DNA from 3 places in the Paenibacillus sp. FSL R7-0273 genome. Region 2 is predicted to be linked to each of the others. Evidence: riboswitches for the same ligand, from Rfam matches in the RefSeq annotation. Region 2 holds a riboswitch; each other region holds the start of a gene.
The links. A riboswitch is a leader RNA that binds a small molecule or an ion and turns the genes downstream of it on or off. The one in region 2 is predicted to bind cobalamin.
Positions count from the first base shown of each region.

Region 1: linked by a shared signal. The riboswitch ahead of R70723_RS09020 (energy-coupling factor ABC transporter permease) and the one ahead of R70723_RS31870 (S-layer homology domain-containing protein) in region 2 are both predicted to bind cobalamin.
Region 3: linked by a shared signal. The riboswitch ahead of R70723_RS02030 (anaerobic ribonucleoside triphosphate reductase) and the one ahead of R70723_RS31870 (S-layer homology domain-containing protein) in region 2 are both predicted to bind cobalamin.

Region 1 is NZ_CP009283.1:2,116,201-2,122,760, reverse strand. It holds gene cobJ (precorrin-3B C(17)-methyltransferase) at 1-258, opposite strand, end outside; gene R70723_RS09035 (energy-coupling factor ABC transporter ATP-binding protein) at 301-1,161, opposite strand; gene cbiQ (cobalt ECF transporter T component CbiQ) at 1,189-1,971, opposite strand; gene R70723_RS09025 (energy-coupling factor ABC transporter substrate-binding protein) at 1,955-2,251, opposite strand; gene R70723_RS09020 (energy-coupling factor ABC transporter permease) at 2,251-3,015, opposite strand; cobalamin riboswitch at 3,215-3,403, opposite strand; gene R70723_RS09015 (ArsR/SmtB family transcription factor) at 3,530-4,462, shown strand; gene R70723_RS09010 (hypothetical protein) at 4,601-4,882, opposite strand; gene R70723_RS09005 (alpha-N-arabinofuranosidase) at 4,898-6,394, opposite strand.
Region 2 is NZ_CP009283.1:963,994-970,553, reverse strand. It holds gene R70723_RS31870 (S-layer homology domain-containing protein) at 1-3,719, opposite strand, end outside; cobalamin riboswitch at 3,964-4,171, opposite strand; gene R70723_RS04175 (GAP1-N2 domain-containing protein) at 5,209-6,560, opposite strand, start outside.
Region 3 is NZ_CP009283.1:467,482-474,041, forward strand. It holds gene R70723_RS02030 (anaerobic ribonucleoside triphosphate reductase) at 1-1,311, opposite strand, end outside; cobalamin riboswitch at 1,644-1,874, opposite strand; gene R70723_RS02040 (MTH1187 family thiamine-binding protein) at 2,231-2,539, shown strand; tRNA gene R70723_RS02045 (tRNA-Thr) at 2,627-2,698, shown strand; gene R70723_RS31810 (VanZ family protein) at 2,807-3,808, opposite strand; gene R70723_RS02055 (TetR/AcrR family transcriptional regulator) at 3,863-4,468, opposite strand; gene R70723_RS02060 (MDR family MFS transporter) at 4,636-6,063, shown strand; gene nrdF (class 1b ribonucleoside-diphosphate reductase subunit beta) at 6,246-6,560, opposite strand, start outside.

The sequences.
Region 1 (6,560 bases), 1.2 Mb from region 2:
GGCATCTCCGCTGGAGATCACAGCGATGGTCTGCCCCGCTTCGGCCCGGCGCACCGCCTCCTGGGCACGGCTGACCTCCTCGGTCATCCCGGTGCCGACAATCTCCTGATGCGTCAGCAGCGGCTTGATCAGCTCTACATAGGTGTTGTAGCCGATAACCGCCTCGCTCTCCTCAATTGCAGCCAGCGCACGCCCGGTAATCTGCTCCAGAGCACCAGGCCCAAAGCCGATAATCAGCAGCTTCCCTTGTTTCTCCATTCCTATCTCTCCGTTCTAAAATTATTCGTAATGCCGCTCCGTTCAGCTGCCAAGCAGCCGGGCCAGTGCAGCCTTGAAATCCCCGGCATTCCTTGGGGCCGGCTGTCTTGCTGTCAGCTGTCCGGGCAGGCTGTACCACAGCTCTGCCAGCAGCGGCAGCCCCAGGCCGGCGTCCCGCAGAACATCCCCGCCGGCAAAAATCTCCTCCGGCGTCCCTGCCGCCCGGCAGCTGCCCCGGTCCAGCACAATGACCCAGTCCGCCCAGCTGTATGCCAGGTTCATATCATGCGTCGCCATCACAACGGTTGCCCCGGCTGCATGTATCCTCTCCAGACCCGAGAGCAGCTGCGCTTCAGACTGCGGGTCCAGGTAGGATGTCGGCTCATCCAGCAGGATCAGCTCCGGCTCCATTGCCAGCACACCTGCAAGCGCCGTGCGCTTTTTCTGTCCCAGACTGAGCTGATGGACGGGCTTGTCTCTGATCTCCTCCAGATTCAGCAGTCCGAGCACCTCATTACAGCGCTGCCGGATCTCTGCCTCGCCCATTCCGGTGCCGCGCAGGCCGAAGGATATATCATCCTGCGGGGTGCTCAGAATCAGCTGCTGCTCCGGGTCCTGGAACACAAGGCCGGCCCTGCGGCGCAGCGCCGCCAGCTCCTTCCGGCTATAAGCCAGCCGTCCTCCCGCAACCGTAATGCTGCCCTCCTGCGGGCGCAGAACGCCGACCGCATGCAGCAGCAGCGTGGATTTGCCTGAGCCGTTACGGCCGAGCACTGCTGTCCGGCTGCCCTTCGGCACTGTACAGCTCAGCCCCCGTAGCGCCGGCTCAGCTGTATCCGGATAACAGAATAAGACACCGTCAAAAGCCAGATTGTATTCCATCGTTAATGTAATCTCCTTCATTCCGTGCCTTCTCCGGCCGGATATCCTCTAGTGGCTGACTATCCACCACTGCGCAAGCAGCAGCAGCGCTATCCCGGTATACGCCCGGATAGTGAATTTGCGCGGTACCGGCCGCGGCTGATAGGGCGGCAGCATAATCTCCCCCGTATATCCGCGGGTCATCAGCCCCTGCGCCAGCCCGTAATAACGGTGCATGGTACCGGCAAAGAGCGTTCCGGCCATGGCTGCCGTCTCACCCAGCTTATCCCTGAAGCTCCTTTTCCCGCCGCGCAGTCTCCGGGCCAGCAGCATACCATGGGCGGTATCGCTGAGAATAAACAGGAACCGGTACATAATCAGCATCAGCTCCAGTACAATCTGCGGCAGCCGCAGCCTGCGGAGCACCTGCAGCAGCTCAGTAAAAGGTATTGTAAAAATAATGAACAAAAAACAGCTCATACAAGCCGCAATTCTAACCAGCAAGTACCCTGCGCGCTGCAGGCCTTCAGCCGTAATATAAAGGGGCAGAGCCGGGAGCTGATACACCCCGGCCGCAGCTCCGGCTGCCGGATGACCGAGCTCCAGCAGGAGCGCCGGCATGCCCAGAATGTAGAACAGCAGCGCCGTACCGGCCAGCAGCCCGTAAGCACGCAGCGGAATCCGGGCATATACGGTGCACCATACAACCATCCAGGCGGCAATGATGCCCTGCAGCGCCGGATGCAGCGTATAGGACAGGATGAACATCACTGCAGCGAAGGAGCTTTTCCACATTGGAGAAAGTGCACGCAGCGCGTTACTTCCGGACAAGGCATCAATTCTTCTGATCATTCAGCTTCTGCTTATCCTGCCTGCCCCGCAGCAGCCCGATAGAATATCCGATCACTCCGGCTCCGATTGCTGCCTGCAGCGCAAACAGCATGCTTTCGGTTTCACCGGGCAGCTCGGTCAGCGGCTTGAACCAGGGCTCATAGCTGGGGTCAATCTCGCTGATCACACCCTCCGCAGCATCATCGGCCCCGCCGAACTCCCCGTTTACAAACAGCAGCGGCAGCACGACCAGCAGTACGACCGCGAGCAGCATCAGACCGTTTTTCCACATGGTTTTCATTACAGGCTTCCCCCCTTGGCTTGCCGCTTTAACAGCGACAGCTCATTCGGACTGTACGACTTCAGCCAGTTCCACAGCAGCACTGTCAGCAGCCCTTCACTTACCGCAAGCGGAATCTGGGTTACAGCAAAAATCCCGCCGAACTTCATCAGTGAACCCAGCACCCCGCCATCCGCCGACGGGAAAGCAACAGCCAGCTGAAATGAAGTCACTGCATAGGTCGTCAGATCCGCGACCGCTGCGGCACAGAATACAGCCAGCTTTTCACGGTTACCGGATTTCATGATCAGCCTATACACCGCATACCCGGCAAACGGTCCGGCCACCGCCATTGAAAAAGCGTTCGCCCCAAGCGTCGTTATCCCGCCGTGCGCCAGCAGCAGCGCCTGGAACAGCAGCACCACCGAGCCGACCACACTCATCGGCAGCGGTCCCAGCATAATGGCGCCGAGCCCGGTTCCGGTCGGATGGGAGCTGCTGCCGGTAACGGAAGGCATTTTGAGCGCTGACAGCACGAAGGTAAAGGCTCCGGACAAGCCGAGCAGCAGCTTCAGCTCCGGGTTGTCCTTGGTCATTTTTTTCAATTTGATAATGCCCAGAATAAAGAACGGGATAAACGCCGCCCACCAGAAAACAGCCCAGCCGACCGGCAAAAATCCCTCCATAATGTGCATCGCCGCAGCCGTCCCCGGTTCATTCAGCAAAAAATAGACGGTAAATACGGCAACCAGGACCGCAAAGCTCCAAGCTCCTCGTTTCTTCATTTCTTTTCCTCCCAAGTTTTCATGATTGGTACAGCTGCAAACCAAAAACTCCCGCCCCTCATGGGTCGGGAGTGATATGTACGTCATCAGGCATGCAAAAAAGAGGCCTCCCGCGCCAATAGCAGGACTTCAACCCAGCGGCAGCTGGTGCCTTCATTTCTACAGCCTATTCGTACACCGCTCCTATCCGCGTAGAGTCATGGTGTCCGCTCGCAAGGTAGGTCTCCTGGCTCGAAATACAAACGCCCTGCCCCGTCTTCCCCGGTCCTTACCCGAGTGACATGCTGGAGCCCGGCTCTTTCTTACAGTGGCGGGACCGCTCGGGAGTTGCACCCGATTCCCTGTTACCCCTTGCTGCAGCAAGGGCACCTTGTTCGCTGGCTATTTTGTCGTGTACATTATATTAAGCCTGAGCCGGACTTGTCTGTGATAAAAGTGAAGCCGGATTTAACTTGTATTAATTCCATTTAACTAATATAATTATTAATTAGTTAATATGTATCGGAGGTTTACCATGAAACTTGATCTTACCGAAGAGTCTCTGCCGGTCTATGAGGCGTTGTCCAGCTCTGTGCGGCTGCATATGCTCCGGCTGCTTGCCGTTCAGCCGATGAACGTTAAAGAGCTGGCCGGTGCCGTTAATCTGAGCAGCGCCATCATGACCATGCACGTCCGCAAGCTGGAGGCCGCCGGACTGATCCGCACCCATATGGCTCCCGGCAAAAGCGGGCTGCAGAAGATTTGCTCGCTGGCCGCCGAGCGGGCAGAAATCCTCTTTCCTGCACCGGACATTGAGCAGCGCAAAGCACACCGCAAGGAGATTCCCGTCGGGCATTATTCAGACTTCCAGATTGAACCGACCTGCGGGCTTGCAACCACTGCGCAGGTGATCGGCAGCTTCGACGATCCGCGGTATTTCTGGGATATGGAGCGGATGAATGCCGGTATTCTCTGGTTCGGCAAGGGCTTCGTCGAATACAAAATCCCCAATTTCCTCTTATCCAGCCAGCAGCCGGAGGAGCTCATCATTACGATGGAGATCGCCTCTGAGGCGCCGTCGATCAATAACAACTGGCCTTCAGACATCACCTTTACCCTGAACGGCACCGTACTCGGCTTCTGGACAAGTCCCGGTGATTACGGAGACAGCCGCGGCAAGTATACTCCCGCCTGGTGGCCGGCGCTGACCAACCAGTACGGGCTGCTCAAGCAGCTGCGTGTCACGCCGAAGGGAACCTTTATGGACGGCCTTAAGCTCTCCGATGTCACACTCGGCCAGGTCGGGATCCGTGACAAGCAATGGACCTTCCGGCTCTCCGTCGAGGAGAACGCCGAGCATATCGGCGGGCTTACCCTGTTCGGCAAAGGCTTCGGCAATTACAACGATGACCTGGTCATCGAGCTGTTCTATACAGACGGCAGCGCAGCTGCGGAGCCGGCGGAGTAACAATAAGACCCGTAACACAATCAGCAGCACAAAAAAGCGGCAGCCATGGAGGTTATTTCCCGTCCATGACTGCCGCTTTGCTGTATAATGCGGGCTGTCAGCCCGACTGTTTAAGTGAACCCTGACCTGTCCGGACACTTAACCCTCCGCAGGCATCGGCTGCCACAGCCCGCCTCCCGGCAGCGGACAACCGCGCGCTTTGAGCCGCGCGACGACCGGAATGATGCAGCCGCAGGCTGTGCAGGTCACACCGTCCTGCAGCTTGGGACATGCCGAACAGAGGGCATAACGGGCAGCATATACCTCCTCCGGAGCGGTGTTGTCCGGATTGAACATGGAGGAGGCCAGAATCCGGGCAATCTGCGCCTCCGTTACCTTGTATTCTTCCCGGCAGCCTTTGCAGGCGGAAGCTGTGCTCATCTCTGAATCCCCGCCTTAAGCCTTCTGCTTGATGGCCAGCACCGTAACCGACATTGGAGGAAGCTCCAGGCTAAGAATACCTTTATCCAGCTGGAAGGAAGTAAACGGCTGTGGAGCTACCGCTTCAGGCTCACTAAAGGTATTATGGGCATCCATTGCCGAAGCAGCCAGCGTTGTGCCTGTAACTTCAACGTCCTCACCAGCCAGTCCGCGCAGCTCCAGCGGCAGCTTGGCCGCTGCAGCGTGGTTCAGGTTACACAGGCTCACATGAATGACGCCCTCCGCATCCACGGAAGCAGAAGCCGATACCTCAGGAATCTCACGGCCCTCGAAGCTGTAGGCACCGCTCTCCACTGCCAGATCCAGCAGCTGCGCATCCTGATGCACCTTGTACATGTTGAACACATGATACGTAGGAGTCAGAAGCATTTTCTCGCCTTCGGTAAGAATGACAGCCTGCAGCACGTTGATCGTCTGGGCGATGTTCGCCATCCGTACCCGGTCGCTGTGCTTGTGGAAAATATTCAGCGTAAGTCCGGCCACCAGCGCATCGCGGACCGAGTTCTGCTGGTACAGGAAGCCAGGGTTCGTTCCCGGCTCTACATCATACCAGGTACCCCATTCGTCAACGATCAGGCCGACGCGCTTCTCCGGATCGTATTTATCCATAATGACACTGTGGCGGGTAACCAGCTCATCCATGCGGAGTGCCGCTTCCAGAGTAGAGAACCACTCCTTGGCCTCAAAGCCTGTAGCTGCACCCTTATTATTCCATACACCGGTCGGAATAGTGTAGTAATGCAGAGTCAGTGAATCCATAAACCGGGTTGCCTCACGCATGAGCACTTCCGTCCAGTTATAGTCGTCCACATTCGCGCCGCATGCAATCCGGTGAATCTTGTTGTCACCGTAGTTGCGCACATAAGTCTGGTAACGCCGGTACAGATCGGCATAATATTCCGGACGCATGTTGCCGCCGCAGCCCCAGTTCTCATTCCCCACGCCAAAATAGGATACGTTCCACGGCTCCTCGCGGCCGTTCTCTGTACGCAGCTCAGCCATCGGGGACACGCCGTTAAAGGTTAGATACTCCACCCACTCGGACATTTCCTGAACAGTGCCGCTGCCCACATTGCCGTTGATGTAAGGCTCACATTCCAGCATGGCGCACAGCTCCATAAATTCATGGGTGCCAAAATGGTTGTTCTCCACCGTGCCGCCCCAGTGCGTATTAATCATCCGTTTGCGGCCTTCGCGCGGACCGATGCCGTCCTTCCAGTGATACTCGTCGGCAAAACAGCCCCCCGGCCAGCGGAGCACCGGAATTTTGATTTCCTTAAGCGCTTCCACAACATCGTTGCGGATACCCTTTGTATTTGGAATCGGGGAATCCTCTCCCACCCAGATCCCTTCGTAAATACAGCGTCCCAGATGCTCGGAAAAATGACCGTAAATATTGCGGTTAATCGTGCCTTTGCGGATGTCTGCATTCAGTACTGCTCGCTGAGTCATAAAAAAATGCCACCTCTCATTAGTTAATATAAATATTAATTATTAAACTTATATATTAATATTATAAGCATTGCCAGTTCCTTCCGTCAATCTTTAAATCATGGCTCACATTGTTCCGGCTAATCTCGAAGTGCTATTATAGCAGTGACGGCTTACAGCCAAATAA
Region 2 (6,560 bases):
TTAAGCACTGCCGGAACAGGAATCCAGTTGCCGGTATTCTCGTTCAGCCACGCCAGTGCCAGATTCGCCTGATTGGCTGTCGTGACCGGGAGTTGAATCAGCAGATCTACTTCATTCAGGAACTTCGTACCGTCAGGCTGGAAATCATACATTCCGGATACCACTTCTGGCCGGCTTGCAGGCAGCTCCTGGACAATAATCTCAACCGTACTGGACACCGAGCCTGCCGGAAGCTGCAGCTGGACTTCACCGGCGCTGTCCTTCAGTACAGACGCTGCACCCGGAGTTACATTCTGCCGGAAGGTGGCTACATTGGCGGTGAGCAGCTTTTGAAGCGCTGCTGCCTCTTCCGCTGTCATCAGGGTGCCGGTTACGGCTGTCGTCTGGCCGGCCTGCTGAAGCGGAAGCATATTGTCTGCAGTGATTTTAACACCGCTAACTCCTGCTCCTGCTCCGCTACCCAAGCCGCCGGATGCCCCGAGTTCGTTGATATAATACCAAGCCACATTATCGCCATTGCTTAGCCTGTAGCTTGCTGCACTATAATTCGGCTCCGTGCCGTTAACAGAATACTTCCAGCCGCTCTCTGGCCCGCGGGCTCTTTCAGCCAGCCCGTCGATGGATTCAACATAGATATCACTGCCCGTTCCTCTGCCCACCACTTTGCTTCCAAGCTGGCGGACCAGCAGGCTGTACGCTGTCTCGCCTTCGTTCAGCGTTACAGTTGTACTGGAGAGGATCGTGCCTTTCAGGCTATCCCCTGTTACGGAAATAGTCGCCGTGGCCGGCTGAGGAACCGTGGCCGGAGGCGCAATCGTCAACACCTGTGTATAACGGACGATGCCTGGCAGCTGGCCTTCAGCATATCCCGTTACAGCCAGTGTATGTGTACCGGAAGGCAGGCCTTGTCCGAAAGCAGCTACCCCCTCAGCGTTTGTTACAGCTGTAACTCCACCGGCGCTGACCTGGACCCCTGCAGCCTTAGAAACAAGCAGATCAGGTACAGGGTTCGCACCCCAGATTTGTGCGATCTTTTCAACCTTGACCGTGAACGCTTCACCCTGCTTAGGCTGTGCAGGCGTAACCGCCACTGAATCAACAAGCTGTGTACTGCTGCCGCCGTAATAGATCAGCACCTTGTCTGACGCCTGTAGTACAAAATCGTTCATTCCGGTTTCAGGATAGATCCATTTACCGCCGCGGGATACGGCAAAGCTCCAATATCCGTCTTTGTGGTAAACTCCGCCTTCAATCCCGCCGATTCCCTGAACGAAAATGCCGTACTGGGAATCGGTGGCCTGCAGCGCAATGCTGCGGGAAGCCGTCAGCTGCTGCAGCGCATCATAAGCGTTGAACGCATCCAGCGTACCTTCGGCTAGAACCCCCTGCGGCCCTTCAATCGCCAGGCTGGCTGTAACATTTCCCGGTGCTACCTTCAGGGACTCTGCGTAGCGGGCAACCTTTGGGACAGCCCCCTTGACGTAGCCGGTTACTGTCAGCGTATGAATTTTGGCAGGCAGACCCTGCTCAAAAGCAGCCGTGCCGCTGCTGTCCGTTGTTACAGTTATGCCGCCCGCTGTTACTTGTACACCAGCAGCAGGTGATTCTGCCGGACTATTGCTGTCCCAATCCCATTTAGCCTGCTTCACTTTAACCGTAAAGGCCTCATCCGGCTTTGGCTGTTCCGGAGTTACAGTTACCGTATTTATTATTTGTGTATCTGCTCCTGCAAAGTAAATGAGAACCTGGTCAGACTGCTGGAGCTCATAGGCTCCCATGCCTACAGCCGGGTAAATCCACACCCCACTGCGTTTGACTGCAAAATTCCAGTAGCCGCCATAGGTCCCGCTCTCTATTCCGTCTATGCCGGATACATAAGGACCATAAGCAGAATCCGTAAGCTTGAGCGGTATGTCCTGATTTGCTGTAAGCTTCTTCAATGCTGCCAGCACATTAGCGGCTTTTACCGTCCCTTCTGCTACTGGGCCTTCCGGCCCTTCGACCGTCATATGAGCAGATACATTGCCTGAAACTACGGTTACACCCTGTGTGTATTTAACAATCGCCGGAGCCTGACCTTCAGCATAGCCGGTAACGGTCAGTGTATAGTTCCCTTCTGCCAGTCCTTCTTTAAAGACCGCTACCCCGTTCTGATCCGTAACCGCCTTTTGGCCGCCGATTGTGACCTCGACCCCGGCAGCTTTTGAAGTCACCGGATTTGAAGTAGAGGCAGCACTATCCCAGATCCATGTAATCTGTGAAACAGTAACGTCAAAAGCCTCATCTTCTGCAGGCTGAGCTTTGGACAAAATCACTGATTCAACAAGCTGGGTTTTAGCACCCCCATAATAAACGACAACCCGGTCTGAGCTCTTGAGACTGAAAGCCTTCATGCCTACATCCGGGTACAGCCACTGTCCCCCTCTGACTACAGCATAGCTCCAGCCATCCCAGCCTCCGAACATGCCCGCAGCCACATTGCCGATTGCCGTAACATAATTTCCTGAAGGGTTCTTAAGTGCCAGTCCGTTCTGGGCTGCCACCTTCTCCAGCGCTTCAAGGGCATTGCCTGCATAAGCATTGCCTTGCCCCAGTGTTCCCTGCGGCCCTTCGATTACAAGCGGTACATAGACCAGCGGATTCTGCGTTGCCGGTTTAGTAAAATCATACAGCTTGCCGTTATTGCCGCCGCTGAACAGATTGTAGGCAGCCAGCGCCTGCAGCCCTTGTTCTGTGGCAAACGCATTGGCGGCGCCCGCCGATTCATGGGCAAAGCCGCCTCCGGCTCTGAAGAAGCTCAGCAGTCCTGAGATCAGATCGCCTTCTGCTTTAGTAAACTCAGCGCCTGCCGGATCTATACCGTAGGAAGTCAGTCCAATGATAGACTGTGCGGCATATTCACTGTTGTCGCCGTATCCGCCTTTACTGTCCTGTGCAGCGGATAACCAGGCTACCGCCTTCTGTCCGGCAGTCGCTACTGCCGGGTCATTCTGGTGGGCAGCAAGTGCCGTTAAAGCCATAGCGGTCATATCCGGGATGCTTGCACCTAAGGATAGGGCGAAGCCGCCATCGGCATTCTGCTTGGCCAGAATCTCGCTTAACAGCGCACTCTTGCTCCATTTGGCATCGCCCGGAATAGTATAATTTCCGGAATCCAGCGCAAGCAGCGCATATACCGGGGCGTTCAGCGTCTGTCCGCTGATGCGATCGCTGTTATAAATTTTCTCGATCAGATTATAGCCGGCGGAGGAGCCGTTGCCGGCAAAGCTCTCCGGATCCGCACCTACAGCCTTCACGGCAAGTGCAATCCGCGCATAATCCGTCACGTTGGCAAAGCTGCCGTTGACATCATTAACCCGCTGCTCAAGCTTCTGTACATAGCTGTCAGGCACATCATAGCCGGCCTGGGCCAGTCCAATGGCCTGCCATTCCGATAATGCTTCACCGCTGCCAAGAATATACTCGGCAGTTTTGTATGTCGCTTCTTTTACAGTAACCTGCTGATTTGCCGTCGCTGCCGCCAGCGTACTCAGCAGTTCTGAGGAGGAATCCTCCGCTGCATACACAGCATCCGTTACACTTGCCGCTCCTTGAACCGCCGAAGCATCCGCTGCGGCATAGCTTTGGCCGGAAGGGACAACAGCCCCCCCGATAATCGAGATGACCAGCAATAAAGCCAGGCTGAGTCTCAGGAACCTGGCAGAGAATTTCTTTTTCATCGTTACCCTCTTTTCTGTTAATAGAATGATTGGCGGAAACACACAGCCTGAAAACCTTAACCCAACATAAAAACCGCCCTTATTAAGGGCGGCCGGGAAGAATACAAATTAACGGCTGGACAGCTGCGAGCTAAGCTTGCTGATTACAAGCGCATGCAAGCGAGTGTACCTACTGCAAGGCACACCAATGCCCGGAGCCGCAGTTCATCTGCATATGTTCCGCATTCTTACCCCACGAAGAAGTGAAACGTCTGTGAAAAAGGCAGGTCTCCTGGCTTATGCCTCATCGCTTCCCCCCTTGCCTTCCCGCCCTCATAACAGCCGGACAGTGGCGCAACAGCAGGAGTCGCTCTGCATTTACAGTGGCGGGACCGCACCGGATTTGCACCGGCCTTCCCTATTAAGCGGTTCTATGAAACAAAAGAACGCGCACCCTTTTCAATAGCTTATTAAATTTTAATATTCATAATCATAGCTAGTATTTCCCTCTATGTCTATAGAAAAGCTGTTACAATCTCATTCCATCCTATGTCAACTGTGCGGTAGGAGAAACGGCGTAAGGAAGCAGATTCTCTCCTGTCTGACATACGCGTGCGTAAGAAACTCTTGCCCGTGCAGACTATGCCACTCCGACTCAGGTCTCCAAGCACATACTAATTACTCAACCCCCTGCCGCGCAAACCAAACCATCTCTCCCATCACCCTACTCCTGCTCAGCCACCCATCCGCCACACGCACATTACTCAACCCCTGCCGCGCAAACCAATCCATCTCTCCCATCAACCTACTCCTGCTCAGCCACCCATCCGCCACACGCACATTACTCAAACAATTTGCCGTACAAACCAATCCATCTCTCCGATCAGCCTACTCCTGCTCAACCACCCATCCGCCACACGCACATTACTCAAACAACCTGCCGCGCAAACCAATCCATCTTTCCCATCACCCTACTCCTGCTCAACCACCCATCCGCCACACGCACATTACTCAAACAACCTGCCGCGCAAACCAATCCATCTCTTCCATCACCCTACTCCTGCTCAACCACTCATCCACCACACGCTCATTATTCAAACAACCTGCCGCGCAAACAAATCCATCTCCCGCATCCTACAACAACTCTTCACTCCGAACAGACACATTGGAATTTAGTTTGAAAAAGGTAACCTAATTCCGCCAAAATCTCTATTTAAGTGTAATTAGGTGGAAAATAGATACTTAATTCGCTGGTTATACGCACATTTCCGATAATCGCCTGGATTAGGTGACGAAAATCCACTTAATTCTATTCATCGCATGTTTTAGCAGAGATTAGGTGTCTAAAATCCACTTAATTGTAAATTGGTAGCCGCTAAAGAGTCGGTAAAGCACCTGTCCAGCCAGCTGCAGAAAAAAATCCTGAACGTACCCGCGCCGTCATCCGGCCACTTGTACTGTTCAGGATCTTGTTCGTTTGTTTCATTAGTTAGTCTGGGACTAATAGGCGTTACTCCGTTCCGGCATTGCTATCTGCATCTGCACCGTTTGAGCCAGCTGCGTCTGCGTTAGCTCCACCAGTCACATTGTTGCCGCCGGCATTATTGCCAGTACCGCCGGCACCTGCCGAAGCATCAGGTGTTGCTCCGGCTGTAGCGGCAGGCTGCACCGCTGGAGCAAAGGATGCTCCAGCCTCCGGATCAGACTGTATAATCAGCTTGTACTCACCGGCGGTAATCATGCTGCCGGCAGCAAGTGTTGCGCTCTGCTCCAGGTCAACGATGACCTGGTACTGCGCAGCGTCCGGCTTGCCGGCTGACGGCGGGGAGGAGACGGACTGATCTCCGTCCCCTGCCCCAGCACTGCCGCCTGCATTACCAGCCGCACCTCCGGTCGTTCCGCCACCTGCATTCCCGGCTGCATCATCGGACGTTCCGCCACCTGCATTCCCGGCTGCATCATCGGACGTCCCGCCGCCCGCATTCCCAGCCGCATCTCCGGTCGTTCCGCCGCCCGCGTTCCCGGCTGCATCATCGGACGTTCCGCCGACTGCATTCCCGGCTGCATCACCGGACATTCCGCCGCCTGCATTACCAGCCGCATCATCGGACGTTCCGCCGCCTGCATTCCCGGCTGCATCATCGGACGTTCCACCGCCTGCATTCCCGGCTGCATCGCTGGACGTTCCGCCGCCCACATTCCCGGCCGCGCCTCCGTCCGTTCCGCCGTCCGCGTTCCCGGCATCGTCACCGTCTCCCGGTTCCGGCGAAGCTACCAGGCAGCTCGCCGTCGTCGCAACAACCTCATAGGTGTCCGTAACCTTGTCCCCGGACATGAGCCCAATCTCCTCGGGCTTAAAGGCTGAGCACTCGGCAGCACCCTCAAAAGAGAACACCAGCCGGGTGCCGGCCGCGCCGCCGCTGCCTAGCGCTACCGTAACCGCGCCGTCCCCTGCGCCAATCTCCGGCTGTGCCGGGTCCGGCCGCAGCAGACTGACCGCAATCATTACCACGATGATCACGAGCCCCAGAATGGAGCCGCTGATCAGGAGCTGAAATCGGCTGCGGCTGACCCACCGCGCCAGCGGTGAAGCCAGCTTGCCGCGGGCTTCATTATATACATTCTGCAGCGCCGGTCCTGCGGCGGCTGCATAGCTTTTGCGGAAATCCCGGCTTTTGAAGGCTTCACGGTCTTTGTTCATGAAATACTTCAGAATGGCCCGTTTATATCCCGGCCACAGCTTTTTATTCGAGACTGTGAACAGCCAGCTGCCCTGCGACCAGTCAAAGAAACGGTACACCGTCTCTTTATCTCCACCCGCCTTACGTACGACCAGCTCCAGCAGCGCATCATAATCCAGCG
Region 3 (6,560 bases), 500 kb from region 2:
GCCTACGATATCCTCGGGAGCGAGCGCCTCGCCGCCTTCCCATACGCCCTCACGCATCATAAAGTCAGAGGCCTTGGCCTTCTGGGCTGCCTGGATACGGAAACGGTGCAGCAGGCCTTCCAGCGCAATATCCATATAGTGGTTAAGGTCATCATAAAAGCCTTCTTCATCAGCCGCCAGCCGGCGTCCTGTAATAGTGCCGTGGGCAAGCCCGAGGCGGACCAGGTTCAGTGTGTTAAAGGACAGGTTGCCCTTGCCGGAGCAGTGATTGCGTCCAAAACGGTCACCGAGCACCCGCGTGCGGCAGCCCATTGTTGCGAATTCCGTATCCGGATCAGCCGGATCATAGTACTGCAGATTGAGCGGCGCATCCAGGTTGGCAAAGTTCGGATACAGTCTGCGCGCCGAGCATTCAGCCGCCTTCAGGAACAGCTCATAGTTCGGGTCGCCCTGCTGCTGGTTGACACCCTGCTTGCATTTGAAAATCTGAATCGGGAACACCGGCGTCTCACCGCTGCCAAGGCCGTTCATCGTTGCGGTCAGCAGGGAGCTGATAACCAGCTGTCCTTCCGGAGTTGTGCAGGTACCATAGTTAATGCTTGTAAAAGGAATCTGTCCGCCCGAACGGCTGGACATCGTATTCAGGTTGTGAATCATGCTCTCTGCTGCCTGCAGGGTTTCGCTCTCTGTTTCTTTCTGGGCGAAACGGAAGGAGCGCGGATACTGCTCAGCCAGATCACTGCGGCTCATAGTGATTTCGCCGGTAATTTCACCGGCTTCACCCTCCTCGAAGTAGCTGAGTCCTTTGCGGAACAGCTTGGCGAAGGATTTGGTCACATAAGGGGCGAGGTCAAAATCAAGCTTGTTGGCCGAAACGCCGCCATACTGGGCATTCTGCTGGGACTGGAAAATAATCGCCACCAGCGACATTGCCGTCATAATCGAGTTCGGCGGGCGGACACTGCCGTTACCGGTATTGAAGCCTTCGCGGAGCAGCTTTTCGAAGGGAATGAAGATACAGTTGGTTGTTCCGATAGCGTATTGGTCCAGATCGTGCACATATACCACATTATCGAGCGTTGCCTGTACGAGCTGCGGCGGCATGGTGAAATTGCGGGCATACCATTTGGAATACTCACTGCCGAATTTACTCATTTTACCGGAAAAGCTTTCTCCGTTCAGGTTGGCGTTCTCACGCAGCAGATCCAGATCGGCGCTGTCAATAATATCCCGGCCTAAATGTATTAATTCATTCAGAAGAACCTCCTGTGCAGCTTGTCCGCTATTGTGCCGTTTCTCCAGCAGCGTCATATGTAACTCTCTCCTCTCGGTATGGTTGTCCGTCAATCTATTTAATCCATAATATGTTGTCTGTCTGCGCCCAGTAAAAAGGCACCTCCCGCCTTAGAGGCGGAAAATGCCCGGATGCGTACGAAATATCCGTATAGGCGGATATTTGCCAGTGGTCTGGGTGTGAAGAAAAGGGCGTTACGCCTCTCGTCTTATGCAGAGCCGATACCTGAAGGCAATAGGGACTATCGTCCTCAGGTATCGGCAGCCTGATGCCCCTGTTATCCGGGAAGGCTGATTCTGCTGCTGCAGGCCGCATTCGGACACCTCTCCTGTTCCTCGCAGGGGTATATAACGGTGCCCGGAAACAGGCAGGTCTCCTGGCTCCCGGTTCATCCGGCGGCTCCTTCCCGGGGGCTTGTCCGCCCTCCAGTGGTCTATGCCGTGGATGTGCCTGACAGGGAGCATTCTCCCGTCCGGCATTCCGGTTACAGTGGCGGGACCGCTGCGGATTTGCACCGCGCTTCCCTATTAAGCTTCTACTCTCTTAACAAGAGTAAAGCACCTGCTTCCACTATATTTGGTTGATGTTATTAAAAATACCCCAATATATTGTGTTTGTAAACCATTTTTTGCAAAGCCGCGCGGGGAGCGGCTTCAGCCTGCTTACTCACAGCTGATCCACAACTAGTCCACAGGTAATCCACAGCTTAAGCCGGAAATAAGGCAGACAGGATTCATAAATTGTCCGAAAAGCCGCCACAAAGAATCCATAAATCTAGTGATTCTGACACTAGATTTATAGGAGGGAGCTTATAGCCGTTATAGGGCTTATATAGAAGGAAAATGATGAATTTTTTGTGGCGAAAATTTGTGGGGGAGCAGTGAAGTTGCTACAATGAAGTTGGTTAAAGGAATTTATGTCAGGAGGAATCGAACGATGGCAATCGGCGAAGTTACAGTCATTCCAATCGGTACAGGCAGCACCAGTCTCAGCAGCTATGTGGCCGATATGCAGCGTGTGCTGCAGACAGTGGAGGGGATCACCTTTGAGCTGACCTCCATGGGGACGATTATCGAGGGCCCGGTATCCAGGATTTTGGCCGCTGTAGAGGCGCTGCATGAGTCTCCGTTCAATGCCGGGGCACAGCGCGTGTCCACCTCACTTAAGATCGACGACCGCCGTGACAAGCCATCCACGAGCCGCAGCAAGCTGCAATCGGTAGTCAACAAGCTGCAGGAAGAATAGAGCCCCGGGACAGTATAAAAGGGTATTGGCGATTTTCACCAAAAGTTGTATAATGTTTTTGTTTATGACGGGTATCCCAAGCTTCAGGCTGGTGTAGCTCAGGGGTAGAGCAACGCACTCGTAATGCGTAGGCCGGGGGTTCAATTCCCTTCACCAGCATGTTTACAAAGTCGATAGTGGCGCGGTTTCCGGGGTTCCGGGGGCCGCGCTTTTTATTCCAGTAAAGGGTGTGCCGAAGCCTTAACCTTCAAGCCCTTGCCCGCCGCGCTATTCTCCGCCAAGAAAACGATGAATTCGTGCTGCCAGCTTTTGGCCGGTGTTGGCTTCCGTAAGCGTGAGATCCCAGAGTACCGCATTGGTTCGGGAGTCGGCGGCATCGTTGAAAACGGCAATCGTGAGCTCCTGCTTGCCTTCAAGCGGCACTCTGAAGGATTCCGGCTGATTTCCGCCCGTGCCGATATTGATATCTATGGAGTAAATCACTTCTCCGTCGGCGCTAATAATGACGCGGCTGCTGCCGCTGCCCATCGCATTTATCGCGTCGTCAGGGACGGCAATATTACCGGAAAATTCTTTATACTGTCCATCTAGGTGCAGTGAGAACTCGTGATTTCTCGGATTATCGCGGCTGTATAGATTGAACGCCGGTTCGATCCGCTCCTGCCCTGCAGTGAAACCGTTGAAGCGTGCTTCCCACCGCACTTCGCCATGCTCAAGGGGGAGCTGGTCCAGCGCCTTAATCTCACCGTGGCCATGATCCAGATAATAATTGATACCACTCACGGCGGAGTAGACGATCGACGTCAAAACCACTCCGGAGAACAGGAGCTTGAGTAAACCTTTTTGCGTTGTACGATCGCGGCGGATCAGCCGCTGGGCGCTATAGCCTACAATCGCACCCAGCGTATTAATGACGATATCATTGATATCAAAAGAGCCCAAATGGGTCACCATCTGGATCAGCTCAACCCCGGTAATGGCTGCTAAAAAGATCAAGAGGAACGGCAGGAACCGGCAGCGGATCAGCAGCGGAATCACTAGCCCGAATGGTACGAATGCCAGATAGTTACCGAGGTTGAAGACCCAAAGGCTCAAATATCCACCGCCCGGAAACCGCAGCGGAATCCCGTCAAATACCAATTGATACCGCAAGCCCGTCTCTGGCAGAGTCGATGAGCGGTTAAAGCCAACGAATAAGAAAAATAGAGTAAGAGCTGTGTATAGCCCAAACCCGATCCAGGCGACAGTTCTCATTTTTCCTTGAAACATGATGCACGATCTCTCCTTATAACTCCATTTAGTGTCCTTGCAGGGACCATGTATTTACACAGAAATTGTAACATGCGCGGATCCCAGCCTCGAAATCTGTGAGAATAAAACCGTCATCTCTGCTGGAGATAAATCGAAATCCCGTTGAATCCAGAATTGCATCGTCCCCACATAGGCTGAAGCAAGATAGGCAAATAAGTACTGTTGCTTTACAGGGATATCTGCGGACTTAACCTGTTGATGATTTACGCGATAGGCATTAATAAACTGTTGATTGATCAGCTCGGTCATTTGAAGGGGGAGATTGGTGTCGCCTCCGAAGCCGAGGAATATTTTAAAATAATGCCTTTGCTCAAGGACATACTCGAATGGGCGTACATAGCCTGAGGGCGGGTCGATAAAAGGTTCCTTGCTTTCACGGGTGTGGCCAAGCTTCTTTATAATGCTGCCGAATTGCTCCAGCACCTCATTTTTATACTGCTCATAAAAATCATGAATGTCCTGATAGTGCAGATAAAAGGTCCCTCTGTTTAATCCGGCTGTTTCCGTCAGTTCTTTAACAGTGATGGTTTCAAGTGGCTTTTCTGACGCCAGATCAAGCAAAACCTTTCGTAAAAGAGTCCGGGTCCTTAGAATCCGGCGGTCTGTTTTTTCGTTCACTGCGATATCCTCTCCTACATAAAATAGTAGCTTTACTAATCATTCTGCCGCTTGCCGTTGATTAATGAACATAGCGATGATCTGTGATCATCGATTGTTTGGTTGTTCTGATTATAATCAGCAGGTAAAAGATAATCAACACGATGTTTAGTAAAAGGAGAGCTGATATGAATAGTCAGTACAATCAAAACAAGCTGTCTCAACGGAGGCCGTTCCTGCTTACGCTTATGGCTATTATTCCCGGAATGATGATGGTGATGATAGACAGCACTGCCATGAATGTAGCCATCCCCAGCCTGGCTAAGGATTTTGGGGTTTCCTTTGATGCCTTGCAATGGGTAATTACGGGTTATATGTTAGCCATGTCGGTTACTATTCCGCTGGCTGGCTGGTTCTCGGACAGGTTCGGTTCAGCAAAAGCTTATATCATAACCATTATCTTGTTTGTTGTCGGATCCTTGCTATGTGCGCTGGCCCAGAATTCCTTGCAGTTAACGGTCTGCCGGATCCTTCAAGGGCTTGGTGGGGGAATGGTTCAGCCGATAGGAATGGCTATGATATTCCGCCTTGCACCGGAGAATAAGAAAGGGCAGGTCATGGGGATGCTGGGTGTCCCGATGCTGCTGGCACCGGCCTCCGGACCGGTTCTATCCGGCTGGCTGTTAGAATCAACAGGCTGGCAGTGGATTTTTCTCATCAATCTTCCTTTAGGAGCACTTACTGTTTATTTAGGGATACGTTATTTGCTAAAGGCGAATGCACTACGGCCGGCCCAACCCGCTTATGATAAGCAAGCGTTAGATATAGCCGGCTTTTTTCTGGCTCCTGTAGCCTTTGTTTTACTCGCTTTAAGCATGAATGTGGATGGCTCCCAATGGTTTCTTTGGTTATTGAGGGCAGTGAGTGTCCTATTGCTGATCTGGCTGTGGTTTCATGAGACAAGGCATCCGCAGCCCATTCTGGCTCTGAAGGCATTCAGAGAAGTTAGCTTTCGGAGAGGGATGCTTGTAAGCTGGATTCAATATGCAGCTCTAAACGGATCTCTGGTATTTATCCCGCAGTACCTTCAGCATTTTAAAGGATATAGCCCGTTTCAGGCAGGTCTGGTCATGAGTATGCTGGCTATCACGTCTGGGCTGCTTATGCCGGTTGGCGGGAGGCTTTTTGATAAGGTGGGTATACGCCCGCTTGCCGGCTTGGGTTTAGGGACGATATCCCTGGCGTTATTACTGCTTTCACAGTTAGGCCAGAACGTAGGAGGAGGGCTGATTGGGGGAATGGTGGGGCTGCTCGGAATTGGAATGGGGCTATGTATGATGTCTCTGAATACCTATATCCTGCAATCCGCTCCTTCGGAGCTAATCAGCCGTGTTACACCCCTGACCTCAGCAAGCTCCAACCTGGTAATCCCTATTGCTATTGCTGGTCTGAGCAACTTCCTGGCACTCCGGGCGAACGCGCAGATAACGGTGGCAGGCGGTAGTGCAGCATTGGCAGAAATGAGAGGATACTCTGATACTTTCTTGTTAGCCGCTTGCATTGCTTTGGCAGGAGCATTGTTCAGTCTGCTGCTGGGGTCAAAACGTCATTCGTAGTATCCAGTAAAATTTTTCAGTCGGTACCCAATGATGATCATTGTATAGTTGCAGTTGTACAAAGGGCATCCAAGCTAGGAGGTGCGGTGCCAACGGGCATTAGCTTATACAAAAAAAACCGCCGGGAACCCCCGGCGGCATTAAAAGGGGCGGTAACGCCCCTTTTTGCTATGCTTAAAAATTTAGAAACTAAAGTCCTCGTCACGCAGCGGCTCCACGTTCAGCGCGCGGACATAGCCGTTGCCTTTTTTGGAGAAAAAGTCATGCTGCTTGGTGTGGGTGCTGATCCCGTTCTGGACGATCGGGTTGATCTCTTCCTCGCCAAAAAGCGGGTCGTGACCCAGGTTCATCATCGCCTTGTTGGCATTGTAGCGCAGGAAGGTCTTCACTTCCTCTACAAGTCCGATTGGCGCGTAGATCTGCTCGGTATATTGCTCCTCGTTCGCATGCAGCAGGCGCAGCAGCCCAACGAGTGTCTGGTAGACGTCACGCTGGTC